Linked DNA regions of Cellulosilyticum sp. I15G10I2. The protein of the gene in region 2 interacts with the protein of the main gene of each other region in a pairwise test. Links are inferred from orthologs where the notes say so. Each region holds a gene or a part of one and is shown on either strand. Other genes may lie near its edges.

The links.
Region 1: the proteins of rlmB (region 2) and BN3326_RS11865 interact in binary tests that used the Escherichia coli proteins (3 or more experiments, as listed by UniProt). The link is inferred for Cellulosilyticum sp. I15G10I2 from one-to-one orthologs.

What each region holds. Positions count from the first base shown.
Region 1 is NZ_FMMP01000010.1:41,469-45,160, reverse strand. Bases 1-3,000 are described here. They hold BN3326_RS11865 (NAD(P)H-hydrate dehydratase), read right to left. Parts: upstream 2,266-3,000; coding sequence 736-2,265; downstream 1-735. Other genes in these bases: BN3326_RS11855 (hypothetical protein), read right to left, coding at 2,650-3,000; acpS (holo-ACP synthase), read right to left, coding at 2,234-2,653; BN3326_RS11870 (CBS domain-containing protein), read right to left, coding at 256-705; BN3326_RS11875 (LolA family protein), read right to left, coding at 1-243. Outside these bases: more of BN3326_RS11855, read right to left, coding at 3,001-3,339; BN3326_RS11850 (redox-sensing transcriptional repressor Rex), read right to left, coding at 3,476-3,692. UniProt on the Escherichia coli protein: Bifunctional enzyme that catalyzes the epimerization of the S- and R-forms of NAD(P)HX and the dehydration of the S-form of NAD(P)HX at the expense of ADP, which is converted to AMP.
Region 2 is NZ_FMMP01000006.1:15,620-19,943, reverse strand. What follows is about bases 700-3,638. They hold rlmB (23S rRNA (guanosine(2251)-2'-O)-methyltransferase RlmB), read right to left. Parts: upstream 2,570-3,638; coding sequence 1,829-2,569; downstream 700-1,828. Other genes in these bases: BN3326_RS00165 (putative polysaccharide biosynthesis protein), read right to left, coding at 2,985-3,638; sigH (RNA polymerase sporulation sigma factor SigH), read right to left, coding at 700-1,322. Outside these bases: BN3326_RS00185 (hypothetical protein), read left to right, coding at 1-51; BN3326_RS00180 (hypothetical protein), read left to right, coding at 104-571; more of sigH, read right to left, coding at 669-699; more of BN3326_RS00165, read right to left, coding at 3,639-4,324. UniProt on the Escherichia coli protein: Specifically methylates the ribose of guanosine 2251 in 23S rRNA.

The DNA of each region.
Region 1 (3,692 bases), on a different replicon or contig from region 2:
ACTCTCTACTGTAAGCTTATACTTGCCTCCTACTTCTACCTGATGTCTCATCTTGAAAACATTTGCCTCTGTATCTTTTAAAAATGACATTGTCACATCAGCTTCATAATTTTTAAGTGTCGTGAGCATGAGGTGTAGTTTATCTTTTGGTCCATTATTATTCATCATTTTATTACAACCATAAAATGCAAAGGACATCATTAGTAAAAAGATGACTATTAAGGCTTTCTTTCGCTTATACATACTTCCTCCGTGTTAATTAATAAGTATCGGAAGCAGATCCCCTCTACCTATAATACCTGCTAACTTGCGTTCTTTATCTATAACTGGTACGCGATTAATACGTCTGTTTACCATAACTGATGCGATCTCTTCTATTGATGCATCTAAATAAACGGTATACGCCGGCGAAGACATAATCTCCTTCGCGGTCAATGTAATGATTTTTTCGTGATTTGTATTATATTTTGAATTCCCATCTATAAATAATATACTCGCTACAAACTCAATATATGATGGAATATTTAGTCCTTTTTCTTTAGTAATGAGATCTTGCTCTGTTACAACCCCTACAACACGCCTATCCTGATCTACAACAGGTACACCGCTTATATTATTTTTCATTAGAACTGCAAGTACATCTTCTATACTATCATTTTCTTTAACAAAAATAACACCTTTTTTCATGATATCTCTTGCACGCATCCCCACATTCCTCCCTACTCATATGCCCTTCTAATCATCAATCAATTCTTTAAATGCTTCATCCATGCCTTGATATAAATCACTGGGTAAAAGTGTATATTCAGTTTTTAAAGCCTTCATAATATCTCCGGCTCTTGCGTGTAAATAAACCCCTAGTCTCGCTGCATGCTTTGCCTCTAACTTTTGAGCCAAAAGTCCTGCAATGATGCCAGTCAGCAAATCGCCGCTTCCACCCTTAGCCATGCCACTGTTACCGTTTATATTGATATATATGTTGCCTTTAGGGTCTGCTACCACTGTTCTTTCTATTTTTAATAGACTTATTACATGATTTTTTACTGCATACTGCATTGTAACAGTATGTGGATTATCTAATATGTCTTGTACTGTTAAATTTGTTAACCTCGCCATTTCTCCTGGATGTGGTGTAATAATAGTCTCTGCTTTTCTTGTCTCTACAACTTCAATTAATTCTCCAAGAAAATAGAGTGCATCTGCATCAACTATACAAGGTTTATCACTTGCAAGCACTACCAGTAAAATAGCCTTTATGGCTTCTGATCTGCCTATTCCCGGGCCTATAGCTATAACATCATATTTTTCTATTAATGCTTGTATCTGCCCCCTGGCCTCTGCTGCAATATGTCCATCTTGATCCTGAAGTGCTATAGTCATAATTTCTGTCAACTTGTTTTCCATAATATCATGAATAGCCCTAGGCACTGCAGCAGTAACAATACCCGCCCCTGCTTTGAGTGCAGCCATGCTTGTTAAGGCAACTGCTCCTGACATACCTCTCTGCCCTCCTATAACAAGCACCTTGCCATAAGTCGCTTTATTACTTCTTGTATATCTATGCGGCAGAAGTTTTTTCATCTCCTCTTTTTGAATGGTGTAATAGGGTGTCTCTATATTTTCTAAAATAGCTTGAGGTATGCCAATATCAACTATTTTAAGTTCACCAATATAATCAATAGCAGGATAGATATACAATCCTAACTTTGCGGCTGAAAAACTAATCGTTATGTCCGCTTTTACTGCTGCTTCTTGTATTTGCCCTGTCGTCCCATCGATTCCTGATGGTATATCTACACTCATTATATAGGCTGAACTTCTATTAATATGCGTGATAACGTCTGCATAAGCACCTGATACTTTTCTTGAAAGACCTGTACCAAAAAGTGCATCCACTATAATCTCTGCTGCCATTATCTCTTTATAAACTATTTCTATATTATCGGCTGAAACTTGTATCATTTCTACGCCTATATGCTGACAGATCCTATAATAAGTTTTCCCATCTGCTTGTAACTGATCTTGCCCCGCGAGCATAAGTACTTTCATTGGCCAATTGCCCCATATCTTAATTTGCCGTGCAAGCGCAAAGCCATCTCCCCCATTATTTCCTGGACCACATACTATAAGGATACTGCCCTTTTTATATTTTTCTTTAATATGCCTAAATAAATGATAGGCTGCATGTTCCATAAGTAAAATGCCTGGTATTTGATATTGACTGATCGCCTCCTCATCTATTTGCTGAATTTGTTTTGGAGTCATTAATTTCACCTGGTTCACCCCTTTCTATCACAACATAAGCCACTGCATAAGCCTTACAGTGTGATATCGTTACATGCATAGCTCCAGCCCCAAGCTCTGTGGCTAGCGCTTTGGCCTCATCATATAAAGTAATTTCCGGCTTTCCTAAGTCATTTGGCGTAACTTCTATATCTTTAGGTGTAAAACTTCTAAATCCTGTTCCTAGTGCTTTACTGACAGCTTCTTTAGCCGCAAATACCCCTGCTATTGTCTCTGATTTATAATGCTTGTTCTTAAAATGATTACGCTCTTTTTCCGTAAAAACTTTATTGATAAAAGCAGGGGTATTTTTAATCACTTTTTCTATTCTGGCTATTTCTATTATATCTGATCCTATTCCTAATATCATTTTTCTTTATCCCAGAGCTCCTTATCTATAACCTCTATTTGATTTTGCCCCACTACATGATGCATATAGTTGTAAATACCTTTTAGAATCTGTTCATTTTTCTTTTTTTCATTCGTTTTAAGTACAACTTTCTCACGAAGTTCATTAATTTCTTTTTCTAAATGTTGACAGTTATTTTTGCAGAGACTAATATATTCATACCCTAAAGCTATAATCTCTTCTATAATATTTCTATTGATTTTTTCAATCTCTTCTTCAACTTCTTCTAATCTCTTTTCAATGGCCTCTATTTTTTGATTAGCACCTAATGTACTTTCATGAAGCTTATTTAGCTTTTCAATTTTACCTGTATCACCTTCCCCTTGAAGCTCCCCACTTAATGTCAGAATTTGTTTGAAAAAATTTTGTTTAACAATGCCATATTCTTTATAATCATTTGTAAGCTTGCCCTGTTCTTTTAAAAGTTCCTGTAACACACCTTCGTTTTTATTAATAGACTCACTAACTATTTGATCTCTGATAGAATGCCAAAGAGGATCTAGCAGTACAATAGGAAGCTTTTTTTTATTAAGTATTTCTTTTATATAAGTCTTTTTTATATCTACTTCATTATTAGAGATCACAATTTCGGATGTTAAATCATTTTGCAAAATGATTTTTCTGCTTTTTTTAAAAAAATCAAACACTTTAGTACCCCCTCAAGTTTTCCTATACCAATTATTTTTATTATATATCATTCTTTTTAAAAATAATATGGCTTAAATACAAAACTGTGCATGAAACTTTTAGCGTAATACTAAAGCTTCATGCACAGTTTTAATTTTATTTATTCTCTTCTTCATCATCCTTAATTTTATAAGCAAGAGTCATCAAGCTATGTGACAAATGAACATTTTCAACTTGTACGCCTTCTGGCAAAACCAAATCAACTGCCGAGAAGTTCCAAAGTCCCTTGATACCCCATTTTGCTAAGTTTTCTGCTACTTGTTTGACTCTTATTTTAGGAAGAGTAAGTATCGCTATATCAACATCATTTTCT
Region 2 (4,324 bases):
AAGTATTTCAACTTTGACCGTATAGATTACATTGAAGATCTTTTACCTTAATTGTAATCTTTGACTTTGCTTTTTCTATATAATTAATTAAGGAGGATTTAATATGAGTTGTTGTAAAAAGAATGTAGGAAGTTATTATACTCGCCCTTTTGCTGGCGCTGTAAGTCCTTACCCTGGTGCCGCTAGCCCTTATGTTGGCCCAAGTCCTTGTCCTTGTGGGCCTGTTGCTGGTGCTGTTAGCCCTTATGCTGATGGATGTGATAATATAAGACCTATTTGTGTAGACTCTTGCCCATCAGATTTTCTTCCAAATGAACCAATTGGTGTAGGTGGTATATCAAGCCCATGCTATAATAATACTGACGTACCATGTGGATGCAGTTTAAGAGACGCTGCTTGCAGACTTATTAATCAAAGAGCTATCATCCACGTTGAAGGCTGCAAAATGTGTGTTATTATTATTGCTGTAGGTAAATGTTTTATTAAAACTGTTAACTTTGCTACGAATAAGGTAGTATACTTTAATTTAAGCCGTGTAAACAGCATTGAAGATGTACTTCCTCGTTGCTAATCACTTAAGTTAAACACTGCACTCTATTTAAAATGCCAGCAGATAGCTTGCTACCTGCTGGCATTAATTATGACTATAGGTTTTATATAGTAATATATTAATTCTTACGAATGTCTCCTAGCTTTTTCTTGATTCTTTGAAGTGCATTATCAATAGCTTTAACTGGTCTGTCAAGCACCCGTGCTATTTCATGATAATTCTCCCCTTGTGTATAAAGCTTGAGTACTTGCCACTCTAGTTTACTAAGGGCCTTTAAAATGTAACTATTTAACACCTCTAAATTTTCCTGATTAATAACCTCATCCTCTGGTGTTATACATTCATTATTTTTAATAATATCCATCAATGTAATATTTTCTTCTTCTTCATCTGCGCCTTTGCTGCTAATGGGAAGATTTAAAGAGATACTCGTATTAAGAGGCATATGCTTTTGCCTGGATACTGTTTTAAAAGCTGTACTCACTTGTCTAGTAATACATATTGCAGCAAATGATCTAAAACTTGTTTCTTTATTCGGATTATAATCACATATTGCCTTAAAAAGGCCTATCATACCCTCTTGTACTAAATCTTCCTTATCTGCTCCTATAAAGTAATTTGCCTTAATTTTAGCACGGACAAATTTTTTATACCGCTGTACTAAAACTTCCACCGATTCTTTATACTCGTTGTGATATAAGCCTATTAGTTCTTCATCACTCATAGTCTCTAGCTCTTTGACACTTAGATTTTGCTCTTGGATAACCATCATATAGTCCTCCTTAATCCACTTTGCCTCGTCGTAATTTTTACATTTTTTCTAACGTTTTTTTATTCATCCATTGTTCTAATGGATTATGCTTGGCTGGAGAGTTAGTACTAGTATAATAACCTGTTCTGTTGCATCTGAGGTTGCCACTCTTACCTTATATTTATTATGAATAGCCTTAGCTGTTTCTTCTATGTACTGATCAGTCGTTTCTTTTTATTTTGTGGATATAATAGCAACCTGTTTATTATATAAGCAAACTTGTCCTAAGTTGCCTTTTACGTTATAGGTATCAAATATTTTATTTAAGTATTACCAACCAAAGATCATATTATATCCATCGACTAATAAAAATTTTCGCTCTTATCCCTCCCCTATTCGTATGATAGGTATTATTTCCAGTATACTATAAATATGTTTTTTTGTTAATAGGTTAAATCAATAGCCTGTTCTATATTATAAAGAAGAACTGGCTATTGATTTCATTCTTTAGCCAGTTCTTCTTTTCATTAACCTTTAAACTTTCTTTGTCTTACTGCCTCATAAACCATTATACTTGCTGCTACCGAGGCATTAAGTGAAGTTACCTGCCCGTACATAGGTATACTCAGCACATAGTCACAAGACTCTTTTGTGAGTTTAGATACCCCTTCACCTTCACTGCCTACTACAATGGCTATAGGCCCTGTAAGATTTTCTTCGTACATCATTTTGCCATCCATATCCGCACAGGCAACCCAAAGTCCTTTTTCTTGTAGTTCCTTAATTGTTTGAGAGATATTCGTTACTTTAGCAACCTTCATATATTCAATAGCGCCTGCCGATGATTTAGCAACTGTACCAGATAGGCCTACTGCTCTTCTTTTTGGAATAATAATGCCGTGTACCCCTGCATTATGAGCTGATCTGATAATAGCTCCTAAATTATGAGGGTCTTGTATATTCTCAAGGATAAGTAGAAAAGGATGTTCATCTTTATCTTTTGCGTCTTGTAAAATATCATCTATTTCCACATAACTCTGCGCTGCTGCATAAGCTACAACCCCTTGATGTTTTTCTCTGCCTGTAACTTCATCTAGTTTAGATTTCTCAGCTTCAATAATCACAATCCCTTTATCTTTAGCTTCTCCAACTATCTTGATGATTGAACCTTCTTTTTCTCCCTTTTGCACCATAAGCTTATCAATATCTCTTCCTGCCTTTAGTGCTTCCATAACTGCATTTCTGCCATAGAGAATGTTCTCATCGATTGATCTTTCTTCTTCAAACTTATCTTCTGAAAATCTGTTCGGTCTTGTATCCCTGCCTTTAAAACCTCTTTGCTTATAATCATCTTGTCTAGGTTTACCTTGCCATGATCCTTCTTTTTTATAGCCTTCTTGTTTGGGTCTATCTTGCCATGATCCTTCTTTTTTATAACCTTCACGTTTGGATTTGTCTTGCCATGATCCCTCTTTTTTATAGCTTTCACGTTTGGGTCTATCTTGCCATGACCCTTCTTTTTTATAACCATCCTGTTTGGGTCTGTCTTGTCCCGCACCTTCTTTTTGATAACCTTCGTTCTTTGACTTTCCTTGTCCAAACCCACTTGATCTATCACTCTTAAATTTGCTTGTGTTATTATTTCTAGGTTTATTTCTATCGTTGGTAAATTTCATAATTTATTTACTTCTCCTTTTTATTTAAAATCTCTTGAATATCTTTTTTTGTAATAGCTCCAGTTACAAATATAAGCACAAGGTAGGCTAAGCCTCCTACTCCAATACTTAAAATCGTAACAAGCGCATTGCTTGTGAATGAGTTTGTGTCTATAACACTTCCGAGTACACGATATGTTCCCCATGCTAAAACACCCATTGCAGAGCTTGAGATCAAGGGTCTAATAATTACAAGCCTAGTATTTAGCTTAAACCCTGTATATTTCTTCATCATAATATAATTATAAAGGGCAAATACCATATAAGCAGCTATTGATGCTATTGCAGCACCTATGACTTTAAACGAACTCGTTACTAGGATTATATTAAGTATAGTTTTAACAAAAGCCGCTAAGCCTATTCCAATAACCGGCTGCCACACCTTGCCTATCCCTTGCAAAATACCTGTAAAAGCTTGTCCTAACATAATAAATAGAATACTAAGTGCTGCAGCTGCAAGTATATTCCCACCGTCTGGTGCATTGGCATATATAAATTTCATAATAGGATCTGCAAGTACCGCAAGTCCTATAGAAGCTGGCATCGCAAGCAAAATAGCAAAACGCATACCTAATTCTATCTTAGTCTGCACTTCAGTTCTATCCTTTTTAGCTGCTGCTTCTGATATAGCTGGAACGAGTCCAATAACCAGCGCCATTCCAAAGGTAAGCGGAAAATTAATAAACGTCGCAACTTTTCCAAGTTGTCCAAAATATGCGTTTGCAAGCTCCAGCTCAACACCTGTTTGTGTCAGCATTTTAATAACCAATGCCGAATCTATAAAGTTAATAATAGAGTTAACAGCTGCACCTATAGAAATAGGTATTGCTATAATTAGAACCATTTTAGCTGCCGTTTTAAAACCTATTCCTTGTTTTTTAGGAGTCTCACTTCTTTGTATTTCATCATTAATAGAAGTTTTGTTACGCAAGTAAAACAGTGCTAATACCGCAGCCCCGCACATGCCTCCCGCAACAGCTCCAAAGGATGCCCCACCGGCAGCTTTACCTAAGTTGGGGAAAAAGAAAAAAGCCAAAAGAAGTCCTATAACAACTCTCCCTAAATTTTCTAATACTTGTGAGACAGCCGTAGGTGCCATATTTTGCATCCCTTGAAAATAGCCTCTAAAAACACCCATAATACATACAAAAAATGGACTAAGTGCAAGTCCCCACAAAGAATATTTTGTTTCTGGCACCCAATTAAAAGCATCTATCATAAAAGGTGTTGCTAAAAAAATAAGAAGTGAAACAATTATTCCTATCCCTAGCATAAGTTTCATGGTATGTGTAAAAATATCTTTAGCAG